2 regions of the Virgibacillus kimchii genome follow, and region 1 is predicted to be linked to the other one. Evidence: a T-box and tRNA genes for the amino acid it is inferred to sense, from the RefSeq annotation. Region 1 holds a T-box; the other holds one or more tRNA genes.
The links. A T-box is a leader RNA that pairs with one kind of tRNA and senses whether it is charged. The one in region 1 lies ahead of alaS (alanine--tRNA ligase), so its partner is inferred to be a tRNA-Ala.
Positions count from the first base shown of each region.

Region 2: it encodes a tRNA-Ala, which carries the amino acid that the T-box ahead of alaS (alanine--tRNA ligase) is inferred to sense. The anticodon was not compared.

Region 1 is NZ_AP043951.1:1,140,990-1,153,273, forward strand. Features, by position in the region: gene alaS (alanine--tRNA ligase) at 1-2,133, opposite strand, end outside; T-box leader at 2,250-2,457, opposite strand; gene ACZ42C_RS05825 (AI-2E family transporter) at 2,513-3,580, opposite strand; gene ACZ42C_RS05830 (hypothetical protein) at 3,630-3,818, opposite strand; gene recD2 (SF1B family DNA helicase RecD2) at 3,887-6,193, opposite strand; gene ACZ42C_RS05840 (tetratricopeptide repeat protein) at 6,217-6,879, opposite strand; gene mnmA (tRNA 2-thiouridine(34) synthase MnmA) at 7,022-8,134, opposite strand; gene ACZ42C_RS05850 (cysteine desulfurase family protein) at 8,163-9,305, opposite strand; gene cymR (cysteine metabolism transcriptional regulator CymR) at 9,363-9,779, opposite strand; gene ACZ42C_RS05860 (replication-associated recombination protein A) at 9,984-11,252, shown strand; gene ACZ42C_RS05865 (RsfA family transcriptional regulator) at 11,397-12,065, shown strand.
Region 2 is NZ_AP043951.1:3,358,305-3,370,588, reverse strand. Features, by position in the region: tRNA gene ACZ42C_RS16260 (tRNA-Thr) at 206-278, opposite strand; tRNA gene ACZ42C_RS16255 (tRNA-Asn) at 299-373, opposite strand; rRNA gene rrf (5S ribosomal RNA) at 475-590, opposite strand; rRNA gene ACZ42C_RS16245 (23S ribosomal RNA) at 714-3,632, opposite strand; tRNA gene ACZ42C_RS16240 (tRNA-Ala) at 3,934-4,006, opposite strand; tRNA gene ACZ42C_RS16235 (tRNA-Ile) at 4,021-4,097, opposite strand; rRNA gene ACZ42C_RS16230 (16S ribosomal RNA) at 4,194-5,759, opposite strand; gene ACZ42C_RS16225 (hypothetical protein) at 6,188-6,409, opposite strand; gene pdaB (polysaccharide deacetylase family sporulation protein PdaB) at 6,718-7,476, shown strand; gene ACZ42C_RS16215 (KinB-signaling pathway activation protein) at 7,600-8,289, opposite strand; gene gerD (spore germination lipoprotein GerD) at 8,567-9,214, shown strand; gene ACZ42C_RS16205 (Mrp/NBP35 family ATP-binding protein) at 9,264-10,322, opposite strand; gene cwlD (N-acetylmuramoyl-L-alanine amidase CwlD) at 10,511-11,233, opposite strand; gene ACZ42C_RS16195 (DUF948 domain-containing protein) at 11,416-11,847, shown strand; gene ACZ42C_RS16190 (hypothetical protein) at 11,992-12,210, opposite strand; gene ACZ42C_RS16185 (DUF948 domain-containing protein) at 12,212-12,284, opposite strand, start outside.

The sequences.
Region 1 (12,284 bases):
GAGCTTTTTATTCAAAAATCCATAAGCTTCCTTGCTTGTTACCGCCTCTATTCTTCTCGTGCCGGCACCGATACCGGATTCTGAAACGATTTTAAACATACCTATTTCCGCTGTATTATTTACGTGGCAGCCACCACATAATTCAATGCTGAAGTCAGCTATTTGTACTACCCTGACAATATCTCCGTATTTTTCCCCGAAAAGTGCCATCGCACCCGCTTCTTTAGCTTCCTCAAGCTTTTTATGATCTATTATGACCGGCAGAGATTCCCATATTTTTTCATTCACCATTTGTTCAATCTGCTCGATTTCATCCTGTGAAACTGCCTGGTAATGAGAAAAGTCAAACCGAAGCCTTTCCGGTGCCACCAAAGACCCAGCCTGATTGACATGACTGCCTAAAACTTCTTTTAACGCCTGATGCAATAAATGAGTAGCTGTATGGTTTTTGATAATACCTTTACGATATGCCGAATCGACGATTGCTTTCACTTGAACCCCTTGCGTCAATACGCCTTCTTTAATTTCCGCCTGATGGATGTGCTGCCCATTTGGTGCTTTCTGAACATCTTTGATGTAAGCGGACATACCATCAGTATAAATCCAGCCCGGGTCAGCTATTTGACCACCGCTCTCAGCATAAAATGGTGTCTCTTTAAGAAATATAAATACTTCCTCCCCAGCATTAGCCGAACGTACTTGTTTATTGTCCCGAATAATAAATGTAACCTCTGTCTCAGTCTCCAGCTGGTCATACCCGATAAATTCGCTATCTGCTTCAATTTCTGCAAGAATGCTGTCCTGTACTTGCATGGAATCCACTTTTTGACGAGCGTTTCTCGCTCTTTCACGCTGTTTTTCCATTTCTTTATCAAAGCCTGCTTCATCAATTGTAAAACCTGCTTCTTCCACATATTCGACAGTTAACTCTTTTGGAAACCCATACGTGTCATATAGACGAAAAACTTCTTCACCGGGGATTACGGTACTTTCTTTTTCTTTATTCATTATTTCCGTCAGCATATCCAAACCGTCCTGCAATGTTTCATGAAATCGTTCTTCCTCTGTCTTAACCATATTTCTAATAAAGTCACTTTTCTTTAACACTTCCGGATAGAAATCCTTCATGATTTCTCCCACTGTTTCCACCAGTTCGTACATAAAAGGCTGTTCAATACCAATATCTTTTGCAAAACGAACAGCCCTTCTCAATAGCCTGCGCAATACATATCCACGGCCTTCATTGGATGGTACGGCTCCATCCCCTATGGAAAAACTGACAGTGCGGATATGATCGGCAATAACTTTATATGCCGTATCCGCTTCTTTATCTTTTCCATATGCTTTATCCGCAAACTTTTCTGTTTCCTTAATAATCGGAACAAATAAATCAGTGTCAAAGTTCGTCCGTGCATCTTGAATAACGGAAACGATCCTCTCCAAACCCATGCCTGTATCAATATTCTTTTTAGGAAGAGGTGTGTAGGTGTCATCCGAATTATGATTAAATTGAGAAAATACTAAGTTCCATATCTCCAAATAACGTTCATTCTCCCCACCGGGGTATAGCTCCGGGTCATTTGGATCATTCCCATATTTTTCTCCGCGATCGAAAAAAATTTCGGTATTGGGACCGCTGGGACCCTCCCCGATATCCCAAAAATTCTCCTCCAGGCGGATAATCCGTTTCTGTGGAACTTTAATATGATTAAGCCACAGATCATAAGCCTCATCATCTTCCGGATGTACAGTAACGGATAATAAGTTCTCATCGAATCCGATCCATTTATCACTCGTTAAAAATTCCCATGCCCACTCCATCGCTTCTTTTTTAAAGTAATCGCCAATCGAAAAGTTTCCGAGCATTTCAAAAAAAGTATGGTGCCTTGCTGTATAGCCGACATTTTCGATATCATTGGTTCTTATTGATTTCTGGGCGTTTACGATTCTTGGGTTTTCCGGCACAACCCTGCCGTCAAAGTATTTCTTTAATGTTGCTACGCCACTGTTAATCCATAAGAGGGAAGGATCATCTTTTGGCACAAGAGACGCACTCGGCTCCACCCGATGCCCCTTCTCCTCAAAAAAATCAAGAAACATTTGTCTTACCTCTGATGATGTTAATTGTTTCATTGTAATTACCTCCCATGTTATTTGATTTTTAATTATGACTGTTTTATTTCATTTTCGTTATCCCTTCCACTATGCAAAAAAACTTTAGAAAATAAAAAAATCCCCTCTCTGCACAATGCAGGGACGAGATTATCGCGGTACCACCCTAATTATATCCGGTTTTCCACCAGACATCACTTTCCCATGGTAACGGTATGAAACCGGCGGGGATTAGCCGCACTCAGGTTTAGCTTTCCATGATCTGCATTTGGGATTTCTCTCAGCCTGTCGAAAATCCCTCTCTTTAAACCGGTATCATGTACTCAGAACCTTCCTTGTATTCATATATGTTTTATGAATCATGTGTTTAGCGATATTATAGAAAACTTTACCTTGATTGTCAATAATAATTACGAAATGCAAAAGCGTGAGTAACAATCACTTTTAAAACGGTTAAAAGAGGAACAGCCAGAACCATTCCTATTACACCGGAAATTTTACCTCCCAGCAGCAATGCAAAAATAATTGCCACAGGGTGTATGGCAATACTTCTGCCAACAATGTAAGGGGCAATCATATTGCTTTCCAGCAGTTGGATCACGAAGATGGCAATGATTACAAAAATAACGGTATTTAAAGAAACTGTAAAAGCAATTGCCACAGCCGGCACAGCTCCGATAATTGGACCAAAGTAAGGAATGAGGTTGGTGACTCCCATTATAATAGCCAATAGCAATGCATATTCCAAGCTAAGAATTTCAAAAAGAATAAAAGCGGTTACGGCAACGAATAGACTTACAATCAATTGTCCGCGAATATAGCCTCCGAGACTTTTATCTATCCCATGTAATATATTATTCACATTGGTTCGGTGCTTTACCGGAATATACTTTTTAAATAGTTTTTTCCATTTACCGTAATCCTTTAAAAAATAAAATACGAGTACAGGGATAACAGTAATAATAATAATCATATCGAAAATTCTTGTAAACCCGGCTGCCAGTCTTGACAGCAGATGATCAATGGAAGATTCTACACGCAAAATCAGTTCATCCATCTTATCATGAACCGTTTCCGGCAAAAAGGAGGTAGACTCATACATTTGATTTATAAATGTCTGATACATAGAAATAAATTGGGGCAATTGCTCGCTCAAATCACGCAATTGCACGATCGTTGCAGGGTAAACCCGATAAATAAGGTAACCGATTCCGCCAAAAAATAACAGATAAATGGAGAGTATCGCTATACTGCGTGGAATATTCCAGTCTTCTATTTTTACAATAATCGGATAAAGCAGATAGGCAATCAAACCTGCAATTAAAAAAGGCAGGAAAAGCTGCCATATAAATGCAAAAAATCTCCCATATAACGGAAATAACCTGACGAACAGGTAAAGGAAAACGAATAATAGAATAGCGAGCAGCAACCAGTAAAGTATTGAAGCTCTTTTCTTATCTTTGAACATAAAAGTTCCTCCCCGGCTTAACAAGATGAATGTTTTTGAAGCCAAGGGATTACCCGTTTACTTTTCTTTCTTCCTCGGAAAACAAATCATTTAACGAACTTAATGAACCATCTGCTTCAACCTGATGGATAGTTAGTTTATTGCCATCAATGGCCATTTCTATGAAACATGTCCAGCAATAAAATTGATCTGCACCTATTTTACCAATATTTTTCTCCTGACAATTCGGGCACCGCATAACTTACAAATCTCCTTTGAAAAGATTATTATGTTATGCTAACCCGATTGGTAGTAAAATATACCTCTTCACATGAAATCATATGGGGATATTTCATTGTCCTCTTCCACAGTAGGTGGAGGCACATGCTCCAGCCTCTCCTTGATCTGTTCCTTTAATGTAGTAAAACGCCTGTTTGTATCTATTGTTTTAAGACCATTCAGGAGTGATTGGGCATCCCCGCAAATAATCAATGACTGCTGACTCCTGGTAATGGCAGTATAAAGCAGGTTTTTTCTCAACATCCTTCGATACACTGGTGTAACCGGAAGAATGACAATCGGAAATTCGCTGCCCTGGGATTTATGTATCGATATGCAGTAGGCATGCATGAGATTCACAAAATCCTTTCTTTCATATACCACTTCTCTATTCTCAAATTCAATGACAAGCTGTTCTTTGTTATCTGTGTTTTCATCCTCTTCAAAGATCGCTGCTACTTCTCCGATGTCTCCGTTATAAACGCCGTCTTCCGGCTGATTAACGAGCTGCAGCACTTTATCGCCTACACGGAAAACCCGGTCGTGGGCATTGATTTCCCGCTTCGTCGTTGTTTTAGGATTTACTAATTGCTGCAGTTCCTGATTTATCATTGTAATGCCTGCCTGAGAGCGATACATGGGAGCCAGCACCTGAATATCCTTTACATCCACCCCTTTTTCCATAGCCTTTTTGTAAATTCCAATAATCACATCAAGAACTTGTGATTCCCTGCATGGAAAAAAACTGAAATCCTTGTCATTGTGCAAATTAATTTGCCGATTATTCTTGATCTCATGAGCAAGAGAAATTATTTTCGAACCCTCTTTCTGGCGATATACTTCTGTAAGCCGGACTACTGGAATTACTTCTGTTTCCAGCAAATCTGTCAATACTTGACCGGGGCCGACAGATGGAAGCTGATCTTCATCCCCGACGAGCAAAACCTGCATATCACTTGGTATAGCTTTAAACAAATGATTAGCCAGCCATATATCCACCATCGAAAACTCATCGACAATCAATAATTTACCGGCTAATGGTTCATCTTCTCCTTTACTGAAGCCCTCTTTTCCATCCCAACCCAGTAGCCGATGTATCGTAACAGCCTCCTGGGATGTTGATTGTGCCAGGCGCTTGGCGGCACGCCCAGTAGGAGCAGTAAGTATAAATGGATACTCTTTATTTTCTTCGTATTCACCTTTATCCAGAGATAAATCATGAATATCCGCATAAGCTTGTAATATCCCTTTAATCACGGTCGTTTTCCCGGTGCCGGGGCCCCCGGTAAGGATCATGACCTTGGAATGTATGGCCTGGTTAATGGCTTCAAACTGATCTTTTCCGTAGCTGATGGACTCCGCTTCTTCGATTTCTCCTGTAATTTTCATCAGCTCAGCAGCAGTTGTCTGATGTTCTAAGGGTTTTTCCATTACCCGTTTTAAATGGGAAGCAAAACCATCTTCAGCATAATACAATGAAGGCAAATAGACATTTCCCCCGGAAATGATCACTGATTTATTTTTATTCAGCTCAATTAACCTTTCCTCGATAACCTTTTTTGTCAGCCCGCTGGCAGGCAGTAATTGCAAAACCTCTGCTGCACACTCTTCCATCGGGAGAAAGACGTGACCATGCTGAATATTTTTTTGTAAAACATAAATACACCCGGCACCAATTCTGTTCGGGTGTGTTGCTGATAATCCATTCTTCATGGCAATTTCATCTGCTGTTTGAAAGCCGAAACCTTCTATATCAAATACATATTGATACGGGTCTTCTTCCAAAATGGTGATTGCTTCTTCCTTATATTCTCTATAAATCTTCTGCGCCATTTTCAATCCTATATTATACTTTGACAGGTATAGGGCAATATGTTCAAATCCCTGGTTTTCCTGGAGACTTTTAACAAGGGAATCCCTCGTTTCCTTTTTCAATCCTTTTACCTGATTTAATACTTCAGGATCATTAAGTATTCTGCTGATGGCTCCCTCTCCCAAAAACTCAACAATTCTTTCAGCCGTCTTTTTACCAACACCGTAAAATAAATCACTGGATAAATAGCTGATCAGACCCGTTTTCGAATCCGGTATGTATGTTTCATAGGAATGCACCCGATATTGCAGCCCAAATTTAGCGTGTTTTTCAAACACACCATAAAAGTAATAGGCTATTTGCTCCTGCAGCTCTGGAAAATATCCTTTTAATGTGATATCCCTTTCTCTGTAATCTTCATTGGTCTCCAGCACTTTTACCTTTGCAATTACAAAGTTTTCACTTTCATTGTGAAAAATCGTATATAAGAGCTCACCTTTAATATATTTGCGGTTCTCCGCCGATTGACGGTCCATTCCCATTTAAAACAACCCCATTAATTTTCCTATTCTTCCAGCAGAGATTCTGCATTTTTCTTCCCGTTTGCTGCAAGTACATGCTCCGGCTGAATCCGGAGTGCTTCTTCAAAGTGGTCTAACGCTTCTTTCACCTTATCATGATATAAATCTATCACACCAAGATTGTAGTGGGCATCACTATGCTCCGATTCCAATTCCAGTACTTTGGAAAATGCGGATGCTGCTTCATCGATATGCTCTGTTTTGGCGAGCGATAATCCATACTGGAATAAAAATTCTGCTTCGTTCGGGTTCAGTTCAGTAGCGCGCTGTAAAAAGGGAATGGATAATTTGATTTCTTCCTGATGAATATATGTCATTCCCATCATATAATACACATCCGCGTCTTTAATTTTTAAGTCAATCGCTTTTTGAAAGTTTTCCTGTGCTTTTTTATATTCGGATTGCTCGTAATATAAATTGCCGAGCCCGTAATAGGCTGTGCCTACATACTCATTCAACTCAAGGGCTTTTTTGAAAAAGCGTTCTGCACGGGTATAATCATTTAAATGAAGCAGTAAATTTCCGAAATTAACATATCCAACGGGATCTTCCGGTGATTCCTCAATCAGTTCATTAAATAACGCTGCTGCCTCTTCAAATTTATTTTCTTTCATCAGTTCAATAGCTTGTCTGTTTTTATTCATCATAAAATCTCCTTGTTAAATGATTTAATTGCACTGTCTTTCGCGATAACACGGAATAATTGCCAAAAACCTCCATCTTTATCCTGATCTTTTTAGTCAGGCGGAAGGCTTTGATAAACTTGCGCCTGACTAAAAAAGAACGGATTTAACCGACATAATCAAGAACTTGTTCATCCTTGATAATTTCATCGATGGTGGCTCCGCCTAAGCAAACATCGCCATCATAAAATACAACCGCCTGTCCGGGTGTAATGGCACGCTCCTTCTTGGAAAACGTCACGTATACTTTGCCGTTATCCATTCTCTTGACACTTACTTCACTGTCATCCTGACGGTAACGGAATTTTGCCGTGCACGTAAAAGTCGCGGGAATTTTATCCGGGTGAATCCAATTTACATCCGTACCAATAAGCGCATCCGAATAAAGGGCATCATTTGTATAGCTTTGCCCAACATATAAAACATTTTCCTGTAAATCCTTCCCTACGACAAACCAAGGATCACCGGCACCGCCTATTCCAAGCCCTTGACGCTGTCCGATTGTGTAATACATTAAACCGTCATGCCGTCCTTTTGTTTCCCCGGTCAAAGTTCTCATTTCACCAGGCTGAGCCGGCAAATACTCACTCAGGAATTCTTTGAAATTCCGCTCGCCGATAAAACAAATACCCGTACTGTCTTTTTTATCGGCCGTATATAAATCATGTTTCCTTGCTATTTCACGTACCTCCTGCTTTTGCATATGACCGAGGGGAAACATGACTTTTTCAAGGACATCTTCTGTTAATTGATTCAGGAAATAAGTTTGATCTTTATTGTGGTCCACTCCACGCAGCATTTCGTACCTTCCCTTATTTTCCCGTACCTGTGCATAGTGCCCGGTCGCCAAATAGTCTGCCCCGAGGGACATTGCATGGTCCAGGAACGCTTTAAACTTTATTTCTTTATTGCACATCACGTCCGGATTCGGTGTTCTTCCTGCTTTATATTCATCAAGGAAGTAGGTGAATACCTTATCCCAGTATTGCTTTTCAAAATTGACAGCATAGTACGGTATGTCCAGCTGATTACAAACACGGACTACATCCTCATAATCTTCTGTTGCAGTGCATACACCGAATTCATCAGTATCATCCCAGTTTTTCATGAAAATGCCTACTACATCATAGCCTTCTTCCTTCAGTAAAAGGGCAGCAACGGAAGAGTCCACACCTCCGCTCATCCCGACAACTACCCTTGTATCTTTTTTATTTTTCATCGTTTATCATTCCTTTTAATTATGCATGTTAAGCAGTTAAACGTTTTACGACTTTGGCCACTTTGGTGGCCGCCTCCTTCACATTTTCACTTGTGTTTGCAAGTCCAAAGCTAAAGCGTATGGAATTTGTGGTACATTCATGGTTTTTCCCAAACATGGCAGAAAGCACATGGGAAGGTTCAATCGAACCCGCTGTACAGGCACTTCCACTGGATGCTGCGATTCCATCCAGGTCAAAGTTTGACAGTAATGCTTCAACATTCGCACCCGGGAAGCTGATATTTATTATAGTGGGAATAGTCGCATGATAATCTCCATTTATAAAAAATGTAATATCATGCGCTTTTAGTTCCTTTATAAAAAGCTCCTTGTAGGACTGGTAAAGCTCTCTGCGTTCCTCTTTATGGTTGATTGCCAATTCGACAGCCTTTTGAAATCCAATGGCAGCAGGGACATTTTCCGTACCTGGTCTCCGCTTTCTCTCCTGTTCCCCACCAAACTGAATGGCATTCAACTTTACTTCCTCTGATGCATATAAAAAACCAATTCCTTTTGGTCCGTTTATTTTATGGGAAGATACGCTCATCATATCTATTCCCGTTTCTTTAACATTTATATCAATTAAACCGTAAGCCTGAACAGCATCTGTATGAAAGTTAGCCTGATGTTCCTTTAACATTTCAGCTATTTCGTGTATCGGTTGTATGACACCAGTTTCATTATTTACATACATAACGGAAACCAGTACGGTGTCTTCTGTAATGGACTTGGCCAAATCATTGAGCGAGATTTTCCCATCATTGTAAACCGGCAGGTAGGTGACATCAAATCCCTGTTTCCCCAGGCTTTGAATTGTGTGCAATGTAGCATGATGCTCCTGGGCCGAAGTAATAATATGATTTCCTTTTCTCCTGTTTTTTATTGCTGCTCCTATTAATGCCAAATTATCAGCTTCCGTTCCCCCGCTTGTAAAGATAATCTCTTTTTCATCTGCATGGATACTCTTCGCCATGCTCCTTCTGGCTTCATCCAAAAATTTTCTTGCCTTTCTGCCGAATGAATGCACACTCGAAGGATTGCCGAACACGTCATTGTATACTGGCTGCATCGCGGCAATCACATCTTTGTGAATCGGGGTAGTCGCAGCATGATCCAAATAAATCCCATCCATTTTTTTCAATCTTCCTTCCTGATTTGGATAGTGGTATCGTGTCAAGTTCTCCGGTTGTTAAATATAAAACATATATGCTTCCCGTGGTTCATCATCATGATGAGTCAAATCCTCCAGGGTAGTTGTATCCAATACATCTTTTACCGCATCGCGGACACGCATCCATAAAGCCTGTTTTGCAGGCTCCTCATCCTCTATGCCTTCCACCGGTGTTATCGGTCCCTCGAGCACCCGGATCACATCGCCGGCCGTTATATTATTCGGCTCCCCTGACAACGTATATCCGCCATAAGCACCACGTGTGCTCTTTATTAATCCAGCGTTTCTTAAAGGCGTTGCAAGCTGTTCCAAATAATGCTCTGATAAATCATTTTCCTTGGCTATCAGCTTCAAAGAAACAGGACCATCTCCATATTTTTTGGCCAAATGAATCATAATCGTTAAACCATATCTTCCTTTGGTTGAAATTTTCATCTACTTTACACCTCAATTTGCTTTCCAGACAATACTCTCATGACATTATAGCACGAATGATTCTCATCTTGCATTTTATTGAAATCGGAATTAAGCTTGATAATAAGTGTGTGTCATCTATAACAAAAGCACATAAAATTCCTTATATATACTAACGAAAATACCCAGTAATGTAAATAACCGATAAATAAAAGGATGATTGCGATGAAACAACAGCCACTTGCTTTTCGGATGAGGCCTGAACATATAGACGAGATTATTGGACAAAAACACCTGGTGGCTCCAGATAAAATCATTAACCGAATGGTGAAGGCGGAAAGATTGGCTTCCATGATTTTATTCGGCCCACCCGGTACAGGGAAGACATCTATGGCTTTTGCGCTTGCCAAGAGTTTACAGCTTCCTGTTAAAACATTAAATGCTGTCACGGATAAAAAGAAAGACATGGAAATTGTTGTAGCCGAAGCGAAAATGACCGGACAAACTGTATTAATACTTGATGAAGTTCACCGTCTGGACAAAGCAAAACAGGATTTTCTGCTTCCGCATTTGGAAAGTAACCTGCTGACGCTGATCGGCTGCACAACCAGCAACCCTTATCATTCCATTAATCCGGCAATCAGAAGCAGATGCCATTTATTCGAGCTTTATCCTCTGACAATGGAAGATGTTAAAACAGCGATAGAACGAGCTATAGAAGATAAGGACAAAGGGCTTGGAAATTTCGACATAGACCTTTCAGATGAGGCACTGGATCATTTTGCAGGGAGTGCCAACGGGGATATGCGTGCTGCTTTAAACGGTTTGGAACTTGCCGTATTTTCAACCCCTGAAAATGAAAATGGTCAAGTCAAAATTGCACGTGAAACAGCTGAAGAATGCATGCAGAAAAAAAGCTTTTCCCATGATAAAGACGGGGATGCCCATTATGATGTTCTCTCAGCTTTCCAAAAGTCCATCAGGGGTAGTGATGTCAATGCAGCACTGCATTATTTGGGGAGATTAATTGAAGCTGGAGACCTGGACAGTATCGCAAGAAGAATGATCGTTACGGCCTATGAAGATATCGGCCTTGCCAATCCGCAAGCAGGACCCAGAGCAGTTGCCGCGGTGGAAGCCGCCGAAAGACTGGGCTTTCCGGAAGCAAGGATCCCACTGTCTGTAGCTATCGTGGAACTTGCCCTGTCTCCTAAATCCAATACGGCATATTCCGCATTGGATGCTGCGCTTTCTGATATTCGAAAAGGGAAAACCGGCGACATTCCTCCTCATATAAAAGATGCCCATTATGCGGGAGCAAAATCATTGGGCAGGGGACAGAACTATAAATATCCTCATCATCATAAAAATGGCTGGGTAAAACAACAATATTTACCTGACTCTATCAAAAATAAATACTACTACCAGCCAAAAGAAACCGGTAAATTTGAACAGGCACTAAAACAGGTCTATGAAAAAATTCAAAAACATTAAATACGAAATAACTACCAAATGTGACCATCATAAAAAAAGATTTTATGAGAAACGTATAATTCCGATAGCCTGAGGCAACAATAGATTATAAAAATATGAAATCTATTTTTCATCGTTAATTTATCGGAATAGGAGTTGAACGATATGGTAAAAGTAAGACAAGATGCCTGGTCACATGAGGATGATCTTTTATTGGCGGAAACCGTATTGCGGCATATCCGCGAAGGCAGCACTCAATTAAATGCGTTTGAGGAAGTCGGTGATAAACTCAACCGGACTTCAGCTGCCTGTGGTTTTCGCTGGAATGCAGAAGTAAGAAATAAATATGATAGTGCTATTGATCTTGCGAAAAGACAGAGAAAAGAAAAGAAACGGGCCATGGCAAAAAATATGAAAAAGACAAGGAAACCTACTATTTCACTTCAGCAGGAATATACCACAAATAAACCGAATACATATGAACATGTATTAACGGGACAAGAAGCTGATAATAATATTAACCTTGATCGTGTTATTCATTTCCTCCAAGGAATGAAAAAAGACTACTATGCTTCAAATCAATCAAAAGCTGACCTCGAAGACGCACAAAATGAGAAAGAAAAATTGGAAGAACAGGTAACTATGCTGGAGAAAAAGCTGAAAGAAACGGAAAAACAATTGGCTACTATGCAGGAAGACTATCAGGCCTTTATTCAGATTATGGACAGGGCAAGAAAAATGGCTGTATTGGAAGAGAATGGAGCAGCCTCATCACCAGCCTTTAGAATGGATAAAAACGGCAACCTGCAGCAAATAGCCCATGGCAACAGTTAAAAGACTGTAAGAAATCGAAGAGCCTACATGTTGAATAGATAACCTAACATAATTTCAATATACGTCTAAAAATATGTTGGATCACTGTCACAATAGGTTATTTTGAAAGATGGTAAATCAATGAAAATAGGTTTGGAGTTGGCTAGCCCAATTTAAATTCATTTGATACCATCTTTTTTCTATTTTTAACAAGGTTTTTATCTAAAATCCTTTAATGTA
Region 2 (12,284 bases), 2.0 Mb from region 1:
CCTGCATAAAATAATCCTCTTATACTGACATACCAATTGAAGATACCCCATATAACAATACGTACCCTGTTATTTATTAATTAAACACCTAAAATAGAAAAGTTTTAAAATTATAGGAAATTTTACCGCCTTACCATTACTAAATGTGTTATAGCATTAAATTAAAAAAACGCTCCATCCCTTAAAGGACAAGCGTTTACCTGAGAGCTTCCAGCCGGACTTGAACCGACGACCCCTTCCTTACCATGGAAGTGCTCTACCTGCTGAGCTATGGAAGCATTATATTTAAACATAAAAATGGCTCCACAGGTAGGATTCGAACCTACGACCGATCGGTTAACAGCCGATTGCTCTACCACTGAGCTACTGTGGAATATGGATAAATATAACTATATGATTACTTTATATAGTATTTCCGATATTCCTTAGCTTATTCAATTCAAGCATGTAGTAGAAAATAAATCAATAAAAACTGCCTGGCGGCGTCCTACTCTTGCAGGGGCAAAGCCCCAACTACCATCGGCGCTGGAGAGCTTAACTTCTGTGTTCGGCATGGGAACAGGTGTGACCTCTCCGCTATTGCTACCAGACATACATGTTGTCCCTAAATGGGAGACAAGACATATTATATGCATTTTCCACAAAAAATGCAAGGGTTTTTTTAACTTTATACCCTAAAAACTAAATAAGAGAAGCCAACGACATATTTTAGTTTAGTTAAGTCCTCGATCTATTAGTATCCGTCAGCTCCACGTGTCACCACGCTTCCACCTCGGACCTATCAACCTCATCGCCTCTGAGGGATCTTACTCATTTTAAATGATGGGAAGTATCATCTTGAGGGTGGCTTCATGCTTAGATGCTTTCAGCACTTATCCTTTCCACACGTAGCTACCCAGCTATGCTCCTGGCGGAACAACTGGTACACCAGCGGTGTGTCCATCCCGGTCCTCTCGTACTAAGGACAGCTCCTCTCAAACTTCCAACGCCCACGACGGATAGGGACCGAACTGTCTCACGACGTTCTGAACCCAGCTCGCGTACCGCTTTAATGGGCGAACAGCCCAACCCTTGGGACCGACTACAGCCCCAGGATGCGATGAGCCGACATCGAGGTGCCAAACCTCCCCGTCGATGTGAACTCTTGGGGGAGATAAGCCTGTTATCCCCGGGGTAGCTTTTATCCGTTGAGCGATGGCCCTTCCATGCGGAACCACCGGATCACTAAGCCCGACTTTCGTCCCTGCTCGACTTGTAGGTCTCGCAGTCAAGCTCCCTTCTGCCTTTACACTCTGCGAATGATTTCCAACCATTCTGAGGGAACCTTTGGGCGCCTCCGTTACCTTTTGGGAGGCGACCGCCCCAGTCAAACTGCCTGCCTGACACTGTCTCCGGACCGGATCACGGCCCTGGGTTAGAAGGTCCATACAGCCAGGGTGGTATCCCACGGGTGCCTCCACGTAAGCTGGCGCTCACGCTTCCAAGGCTCCCACCTATCCTGTACAAGCTGTACAGACATTCAATATCAGGCTACAGTAAAGCTCCACGGGGTCTTTCCGTCCTGTCGCGGGTAATGCGCATCTTCACGCATAGTATAATTTCACCGGGTCTCTCGTTGAGACAGTGCCCAAGTCGTTGCACCTTTCGTGCGGGTCGGAACTTACCCGACAAGGAATTTCGCTACCTTAGGACCGTTATAGTTACGGCCGCCGTTTACTGGGGCTTCAGTTCTGTGCTTCGGGTAAAACCCTAACACTTCCCCTTAACCTTCCAGCACCGGGCAGGTGTCAGCCCCTATACTTCGCCTTGCGGCTTCGCAGAGACCTGTGTTTTTGCTAAACAGTCGCTTGGGCCTATTCACTGCGGCTTCTCATGCAAGAAGCACCCCTTCTCCCTAAGTTACGGGGTCATTTTGCCGAGTTCCTTAACGAGAGTTCTCCCGCTCACCTTAGGATTCTCTCCTCGCCTACCTGTGTCGGTTTGCGGTACGGGCACCTATGAACTCACTAGAGGTTTTTCTTGGCAGTGTGAAATCGGGAACTTCGCTACTATATTTCACTCCCCATCACAGCTTGAGATTGCCAGACGGATTTGCCTGCCTGACTCTCTTGCTGCTTGGGCGCACGCTTCCATCCGTGCGCTTTCCCTATCCTTCTGCGTCACCCCGTCGTTCAAACGCTCATGAGGTGGTACAGGAATATCAACCTGTTGTCCATCGCCTACGCCCTTAGGCCTCGGCTTAGGTCCCGACTAACCCTGAGAGGACGAGCCTTCCTCAGGAAACCTTAGGCTTTCGGTGAAAGAGATTCTCACTCTTTTCTCGCTACTCATACCGGCATTCTCACTTCCAATCGCTCCACCAGTCCTCACGGTCTGACTTCTCTGCCATTGGAACGCTCTCCTACCATTGTTCGTAAGAACAATCCGCAGCTTCGGTGATACGTTTAGCCCCGGTACATTTTCGGCGCAGAGTCACTCGACCAGTGAGCTATTACGCACTCTTTAAATGGTGGCTGCTTCTAAGCCAACATCCTGGTTGTCCGGGCAACTCCACATCCTTTTCCACTTAACGTATACTTTGGGACCTTAGCTGGCGGTCTGGGCTGTTTCCCTCTCGACTATGAACCTTATCACCCATAGTCTGACTCCCAAGCAAAAGTATCCGGCATTCGGAGTTTGACTGAATTCGGTAACCCGGTGAGGGCCCCTAGTCCAATCAGTGCTCTACCTCCGGTACTTCACACTTGAGGCTAGCCCTAAAGCTATTTCGGAGAGAACCAGCTATCTCCGTGTTCGATTGGCATTTCACCCCTACCCACACCTCATCCCCGCATTTTTCAACATACGTGGGTTCGGGCCTCCTGTCAGTGTTACCTGACCTTCACCCTGGACATGGGTAGATCACACGGTTTCGGGTCTACGACCGCATACTTACTTCGCCCTGTTCAGACTCGCTTTCGCTGCGGCTCCGTGTCTTCCACTTAACCTTGCATACGATCGTAACTCGCCGGTCCATTCTACAAAAGGTACGCCGTTACGCATTAACGCGCTTCGACTACTTGTAGGCACACGGTTTCAGGTTCTGTTTCACTCCCCTTCCGGGGTGCTTTTCACCTTTCCCTCACGGTACTGGTTCACTATCGGTCACTGGGGAGTATTTAGCCTTGGGAGATGGTCCTCCCGGATTCCGACGGAATTCCTCGTGTTCCGCCGTACTCAGGATCCACTCCGGAGGAAACTCTTTTTCAATTACAGGGCTGTTACCTTCTGTGGCTGGCCTTTCCAGACCGATTCGTTTAAAGAATTTCTTGGTAACTCCAATGGAGTGTCCTACAACCCCGGAAAGTAAACTTTCCGGTTTGGGCTCGTTCCGTTTCGCTCGCCGCTACTTGGAAAATCGCTTTTGCTTTCTCTTCCTCCGGGTACTGAGATGTTTCAGTTCCCCGGGTCTGCCTCATCTATCCTATGTATTCAGATAGATGTACTGCTCCATTACGAACAGTGGGTTCCCCCATTCGGAAATCCCCGGATCGAAGTTTACTTACAACTCCCCGAGGCATATCGGTGTTAGTCCCGTCCTTCATCGGCTCCCAGTGCCAAGGCATTCACCGTGCGCCCTTATTCACTTAACTAAGCTTTACAATGAATAAGCGTCACTAATTTTATTAGCCTTCGCTTAAAATCAATCCAGCTTCAGCTCCTAGCGACTAGCGAACTTCCTTCGCCTCCGTACGATAAGTCAACATCAACTCGCTCTCGCTTGTCGTGTTTCCTTTATCTCCTTCGGTAGAATAATCAGCTAAGTTCGCCTCTTTGCGAGGCTACGCTGATCCACCCTGCTTGGCAGGGCGCAGTTCGTACGTCGCTGAACAGTCGCTTCAGCCTTTTACTTGATGTCGTTGTTACTCTTATTTAGTTTTCAAGGTACAAAAATGGAGCCTAGCGGGATCGAACCGCTGACCTCCTGCGTGCAAGGCAGGCGCTCTCCCAGCTGAGCTAAGGCCCCGTGAATTGGATAGATGGTGGGCCTGAGTGGACTTGAACCACCGACCTCACGCTTATCAGGCGTGCGCTCTAACCAGCTGAGCTACAGGCCCATCTATCAGTATGAGAAATTGCTCTCTCAAAACTGAACCAAACAACACAGTATGTTTTCATCTGACAAAGTCAGATGTTCCGTTATATATCCTTAGAAAGGAGGTGATCCAGCCGCACCTTCCGATACGGCTACCTTGTTACGACTTCACCCCAATCATTGGTCCCACCTTCGGCGGCTGGCTCCAAATGGTTACCTCACCGACTTCGGGTGTTACCAACTCTCGTGGTGTGACGGGCGGTGTGTACAAGGCCCGGGAACGTATTCACCGCGGCATGCTGATCCGCGATTACTAGCGATTCCGGCTTCATGCAGGCGAGTTGCAGCCTGCAATCCGAACTGAGAATGGTTTTGTGGGATTTGCTTGGCCTCGCGGCTTCGCTGCCCTTTGTTCCATCCATTGTAGCACGTGTGTAGCCCAGGTCATAAGGGGCATGATGATTTGACGTCATCCCCACCTTCCCCCGGTTTGTCACCGGCAGTCACCTTAGAGTGCCCAACCTAATGCTGGCAACTAAGATCAAGGGTTGCGCTCGTTACGGGACTTAACCCAACATCTCACGACACGAGCTGACGACAACCATGCACCACCTGTCACTCTGTCCCCGAAGGGAAAACTCTGTCTCCAGAGTGGTCAGAGGATGTCAAGACCTGGTAAGGTTCTTCGCGTTGCTTCGAATTAAACCACATGCTCCACCGCTTGTGCGGGCCCCCGTCAATTCTTTTGAGTTTCAGCCTTGCGGCCGTACTCCCCAGGCGGAGTGCTTATTGCGTTAACTTCAGCACTAAGGGGCGGAAACCCCCTAACACCTAGCACTCATCGTTTACGGCGTGGACTACCAGGGTATCTAATCCTGTTCGCTCCCCACGCTTTCGCACCTCAGCGTCAGTTACAGACCAGAGAGTCGCCTTCGCCACTGGTGTTCCTCCACATCTCTACGCATTTCACCGCTACACGTGGAATTCCACTCTCCTCTTCTGCACTCAAGTCCTCCAGTTTCCAATGACCCTCCACGGTTAAGCCGTGGGCTTTCACATCAGACTTAAAAGACCGCCTGCGCGCGCTTTACGCCCAATAATTCCGGACAACGCTTGCCCCCTACGTATTACCGCGGCTGCTGGCACGTAGTTAGCCGGGGCTTTCTGGTGAGGTACCGTCAAGGTGCCGCCTTATTCAAACGGCACTTGTTCTTCCCTCACAACAGAGCTTTACGATCCGAAAACCTTCATCACTCACGCGGCGTTGCACCGTCAGACTTTCGTCCATTGCGGATGATTCCCTACTGCTGCCTCCCGTAGGAGTCTGGGCCGTGTCTCAGTCCCAGTGTGGCCGATCACCCTCTCAGGTCGGCTACGCATCGTCGCCTTGGTAAGCTTTTACCTCACCAACTAGCTAATGCGCCGCGGGCCCATCTGTGAGCGGCAGCCAAAGGCCGCCTTTCAACTTCCCTTCATGCAAAGAAAAGTATTATCCGGTATTAGCCCCGGTTTCCCGGGGTTATCCCAGTCTCTCAGGCAGGTTGCCCACGTGTTACTCACCCGTCCGCCGCTCGATCCACAAGCGTCACCCCCGAAGGGGATCTGCCTGCTTCACGCGCTCGACTTGCATGTATTAGGCACGCCGCCAGCGTTCGTCCTGAGCCAAGATCAAACTCTCCATAAAAGTTTGAATGTAATGGACACCAATCCACTACCTTCTCTTAGCTTCAAAAATTGATACAGGGTTAACTAGTCTTCCTCAGCCGGACTTACGTCCGACCTCCAACTGCTTTCCTGACATCTGTTTACATACTGGTTGTTTTGTTCAGTTTTCAAAGAGCAATTAAATTGTTTGTCGTTTTTGGCGACAAGATATAATTTATCATGCCATCAATAAATTGTCAACAGGAATTTTAAAAGAAAATAAAGCACAAATAAAAACCTGTTTCACTCATTGACAACAAGAAATATAATAGCATAAACAAACAATAAATTCAACAGATCGACATGATTTTTTATTGTAAAATATATCCTTCTTATATGTGTATAGTTCACTCATCGTAGGTAGGCAGGAAAATCCTCTTTTCCTTATACAAAATGAGTGCTCATCTATTATTGATTATTGCTTCGCTTTGGCATATATTTAATACATTCCTGTTCACTTGCAACTCTTCGAAACAGTTGAAACAGCACTTGATATCGTTCCCGCATGGCTCGCTTAACCATTTGATCAATCCGGTGATCTTCCAGGTCCATTAACAATTCATCCAGTTCCCGTTTTAAAATATACTCAATTTCTTTTTGTTCCATTTCATTTATCAATAAACCTAACATTTCTTCACACCTCAAATTTCTTCTTATAGTAGTAATCATCTTTTACCCGTTATTGTTTTTTACAAACAGCTATATATAGTTATTCGAAAAAATTGTCGGAATTGGCCGGTCCCTTCTGTCATATACGGCATAAACTTACTATACCCCAAATAAGTGGTTTTTCATCCAATTTCAGCTAAAAAATTATTAATATGCATTTATAGATTAACCGTGATAAAGAACCTGTCCCCGCGTCCCCACTTGGATAGCTTGTTCTATTCTCTGTATTCATACATAGAATTTAATATGAAGGACAAGGGGGAATCGTTATGCAGCATTTTTATGTTTGGCGGTTGGAAAAGTGGAAAAGATGGAGCGTTGTCGTTGCTCTGGCATTATTTGCCGCGCTTTTCATCTGGTTTGAACGGGATGGCACTTTTTCTGTTTTTTCCACTGAGGGGCCGACGGCATTGACAAAAGGAAATGAAAATGAATCCAATATTGCATTAACTTTTAATATCAGCTGGGGAGAGGAAAAAGTATTTGATATTCTGGATGAGCTGGAAAAAGAACAAGTGCAGGCTACCTTTTTTCTAAGCGGGGAGTGGGCAGAACGCCACCCGGATATTGTAGAGAAAATTTCAGAGGGAGAACATGAGATAGGTATGCTTGGGTATCGTTATAAAAGCTATCTTGACATGGAAATAGATGAAGTTCGTCAGGATTTACGAATGGCGGAGGAAATATTTGAAAAGCTGGGTTTTGAAGAAACAAAGCTATTGCGGGCACCAAACGGCCATTTTAACGAAGAAATTTTAGATTTGGCAGAGGAGATGGGGTTTCAGGTTATTCATTGGAATGTAAATACGATGGATTGGGAGAACCCGGGCACAGATGTAATTGTGGATAGAGTGATGAACGAAACGGATAATGGAGACATTATTCTCATGCATGCTTCTGATGCGGCAAAACAAACATCAGAGGCACTGAAAACAATGCTCCCTGGCTTACAGAATAAAGGATTTACCTTTGTTACCATAACAGAGCTGATTAACCAGGCACACGCCGAGGCAAAGCTCGTGGAATAATATATAAAAATAAAGTTGGGAAGTGTAATGTAGTATGTAGTTTCCCCGGACTTCCCATACCTCAGCAAAAGTAAGAGTGGGCAAAGTCATCGTTCAACGACCTTGCCCACTGATCTTTAATGCTTATTTCTTCTTCTTTTTATCACTTTTTCCGACAGCAGTTTTTGTACCTTTCACTGACTCAAGGTCTCTGTCCCTGCCTTTACTGTGCTTTGATTTTGGATCTTCCTTCTCATTAATACGGTGTAAAGCGAGCAGCTGATAGGTGTTACAAACAAGCAGTACAATGATCATAATAATCGTGTAATCATAACCTTCCGTGCGCATACCGGGAATCCATTCGATGGTTGTAATGACTACCATGAAGAATAATGCGGGTATAAATGCACTTTTGTTCGTTTCCTTCGCCTTGATTTTTGCAACGATTATACCATAGCCGAGGATGGCACCTGACATTAATATATACCAAAACACTGATACTTCCCCGTCTGTTGCCTGATATGGGAAATACACCAAATCAAATACGACAAAAGCAATCAGCAGTATCTGTACGAGTGGCCAATAGGAGCGAAATAAACCCAGACCAAGCCGATTCAGGAATAAATAAGCAAAGAAACCGGTTTGACTGACGGCAGTAAAAACCAGTCCGACACCAGTTAAAAAGATGACTAACCCAAGCAATTCAAATGCATCAAATGGACTCAAAAACATTCGATATTCATCTGCTTTCACAAAAAAGCTTGTGATTAACCCTGTAAGGCCGCCAAGCAGTAATGTCTTCAAAAAGAAATTCACTAATTTACGGGTATTCAAGTTCTTTATCCTCCCAGTATGTATTCAAAATGTTCTCCTGGCTGAAAGAGAACCATTACATAAGAATTTATTGCGGAAAAACACCAAATAAGCAGAAATTACTTGATTGGGTGTGATTCGTCCCATAGGTATTCTAACACGAAGTTCGACAATTTTCCTTATCTGTGTGCATATTTTTTATTTTTGTCACTCATATTAAATGTGAGTAGCTTTTGTTATTATAGTTAATTTTATAGTATAGAGAATATAAATGAAACATAAGGAAAGGAGTTCCGGAATGGTTCGCTCCCTTTTAATCAGTGTAATATTCCTGTCGTTTTTTGTAATCAGCGGGTGCAATGCCGCAAATCCAGTACAGGAAGAGCAGGACTATGAACAAACGAAAAAGATGGTTGTTGACATATTACAGACAGAAGATGGCAAGAAAGCATTAAAGGAATTATTAGCAGAGGAAGAGTTAAAACAGGAGCTTGTGATGGAGTCGGAAATGGTTAAGGATTCCATCAATGAAGCACTAGCCTCTGAGCAGGCCAAGGAAATGTGGGCGAATTTATTTGAAGACCCTGAGTTCGCGCAAGGCTATGCAGAATCCATAAGCGAAGAACAGGAAAAGTTGATAAAAAATTTAATGAATGATTCGGAATATCAGCAACAAATGCTCGATTTATTGCAAAACCCGGAAATAGAGGACCAAATGTTAAGTGTATTGCGGGGACAGCAATTCCGCTCTCATTTGGAGGAAACGATCCGGCAGACATTGGAAACCCCTGTGTTTCAAGCAAAAATCCAGGAAATCCTGTTAAAAGCTGCGGAAAAACAAGGTGAGCAACAACAGGAGGGTGAAAGCAGTGAAGAAGAGTCCGGAGAGGAAGAAGAAGGTGAATCCGACGGCGGTTCCGGTGGTGAATCCGGTGGCGGATCATAAAAAGTAAAAAGAACAGGAAAAGCGGACCTTAAACAGGTCCGCTTCTATTTTAATCTTCCATTTTCGCGAGAATTTTCGAAGCAATTTTATGGTATTCCTGACCAATCGGATGATCTTCCTGATAAATTCCCGGCGCGAATTCATCTTCATCCTCATATGGCTGTTTCAGCGGCAGCTGTCCAAGCACCTTTGTTTTCAGTACTTCTGCCAGCTTTTTCCCTCCGCCTTGACCAAATACATATTCTTTTTCTCCGGTTTTCTCACTTTCAAAATAAGCCATGTTTTCAACAACACCCAGGATTTCATGGTCTGTTTTTAATGCCATTTGGCCGGCCCGGGCTGCAACAAATGCAGCGGATGGGTGTGGTGTTGTAACAATGACTTCTTTACAGGTAGGGAGCAGTTCATGTACATCCATCGCGATGTCCCCGGTACCCGGAGGCAGATCGAGAATCAGATAGTCCAGGTCTCCCCACTCCACTTCGCTAAAGAAGCTGTTGAGCATTTTCCCAAGCATAGGGCCTCGCCATATGATCGGCGAATTATCCTCTACAAAGAATCCCATGGAGATCACTTTTACACCAAAGCGTTCTACAGGAATAATTTTTTCCGCTCGGACGGCTGGACGGTTTTCAATCCCCATCATATCCGGAACGCTGAACCCGTAAATGTCCGCATCAATAATCCCTACTTTTTTACCGAGGCGCATCAGGGAAACAGCCAAGTTGACGGTTACAGTTGATTTTCCAACACCGCCTTTACCACTCGCTACCGCAATAAACTTGGTACCGGAATTTCCTCCCATCAGTGAGGATTCCTTTTCCTGCTCCACTGCGGGCTGGTATTTTCTTATAACTTCATCCGGAAGCTGCTCAAAGCGTAAACCAACCGTAGTTGCTCCATTTTTCTTCAGAATGCCGACGATTTCCTGCTGCAATTGCATTTGTTCCCCGGTATTCGTTTTGGAGATCGCAATTTTTACACTAACGTGGTTCTTGTCTTCCTTTATGGTTACTTTGCTGATACCACCGGTTTCCTCCAGTGTTTTATGTAAAAATGGATCTTTAACAGGGTTTAGCAACTGTACTACTTCATCTTTTGATAACAACTTGTGACACCATCCCTTTTTAAGCTTTGAATTTATCTTATGCCCAAAAAGGAAACCGTTATTTCCCTCGAAATCGCTTTCCTTTTCTCTTGAACACAACCTTAACATTTCATTCAAGGCTAGTATAACACAAATCAGCGAAAACCTAAGTGATTTGAATCATGGATGGATAATAGGGCTGTCACACTTTACTCATCTTGTTCAGGTTCCTCTGTCACATAGCGCAAAATTCCCTCGTAAATGCTTGCCGCCATTTGTTGCTGATATTCTTCCTGCTTTAGCAGTTCCCGTTCCTGTTCATTGGATAGAAAGCCGATCTCTACGAGTGCGCCGGGTGCCTCAGCATTTTTCAGCAGATAAAGATTGTTGATTGCAAGAGGACTCCGTGTGGTGTTTTCCATATTTCTTATAATTTCCTGCTGTATCATGGTGGCCAAGTGCCTGCTTTCGTCCGATTGGGGATAATAAAACGTCTGAGCTCCATGCCATTTGGTTGATGGCAAGGCGTTTAAATGTATCGTAATAAAAAAGTCGGCTTCTTTTTCACGAATGTATTCCAAGCGGTTTCGAATATCTTCCGCTTTTCTTCTCGAGAGCCCCTGTGTATCTTCCGCTGCCAAATCCGTATCTTCCTCACGTGTTAAATAAACAATAGCACCCGTCTGCAGAAGATAATCACGGATTTTTTCAGAGACATCCAGGGCTATATCTTTTTCCAATGTTTCATCTTTGCCGACGGCTCCTCCATCCGGCCCGCCATGTCCCGGATCAATGACAATCGTTTTTCCGCTGAGCGGCAATGACCATCCCTGGTTCCAGGCAGTATCGCTCTGTATGATAGGAAGTTGTATAAGAAAAATCAGTACGGCTAACCCAATAAACCATAAAAAAACTTTATTGAACTTCGACATCTCCTCGTCCCCTTTTAAGCTATCTCGTTTTATTTTATGGCCTGTCTATGGCAAATATGCCTATACATAATGGAAATGCCGGGAGGAATACTATAATAAAGCAAAGGACGATGCTTTTTTTCTGTTTCATCTGTCGAGAAAAGTGGTATGATGAAAGAAGGATATTTCAGAAAGGGGCTTTTATGTCTATGGATTGGGTTGGAATTGGCATCACGCTTCTTGGTGCAGCATTTTTCGTTTTAGTTATATTATTGATCAAACCTTTGAGAAACCTTTCCGGTACACTGGACAACTTAAAAGAAACTACGGCATCCCTGCCGAATCAAGTGGAGGGTTTAACCGGACAAGCGACGGAAGCCATCCAACAGGGGAATAAAACATTAAACGACGTGAACCGGCAAGTGAAAGAATTAAATCCGCTATTTGAGATAATCGGGAATATCGGACGTACTTTAAAAACTATATCCTCTTATATTCTTGATGTCGTATCAAAGGTAAACACGTCGACCACCCCTTTGATGAGCAAGCTGTTAAAAAGAGAACATATGGAGGCCTTGCTCAGTTTTGCCACTTTGGGCTATATGCTTTTTCAGAAGAAAGATGGGGAAAAATAGAATTATTTTGTTTTTAAATTAGACAAGATTTTTCGGCGGGAGAAGTCGAAATTTGACATGTTTCCGCGTTTAAGTTTTATTCAAATGGAGTAATACTTTATCCAGCATAAAAAAATCCCTTTTCCAGGGATTTTTTTGATGGGTTTATTCTGCTTTTACCGCGTTTTTTATTTTTCCTAATTCTTCCGCTTTCTTTTTGCCGTCTTCATATACTTTTTTTTCCATTCGCTTTAATTCCTGGAAAAGCGGCTTATTCTCCTCACGCTGCAGTCGTTTGGAGGTATAGTCTTTGATCATCCAGCCAAGGGCAGCTCCAGCAAGACTTCCGATGATCATTGACGTTAGATCTTTTTTGTTCTCCATATTACTGCTCACCCTCATTTTTGGCGTTTTTTGCTTCTCGGCGGCGCTGCAGCCAATAATACCCCAGAGCAAAA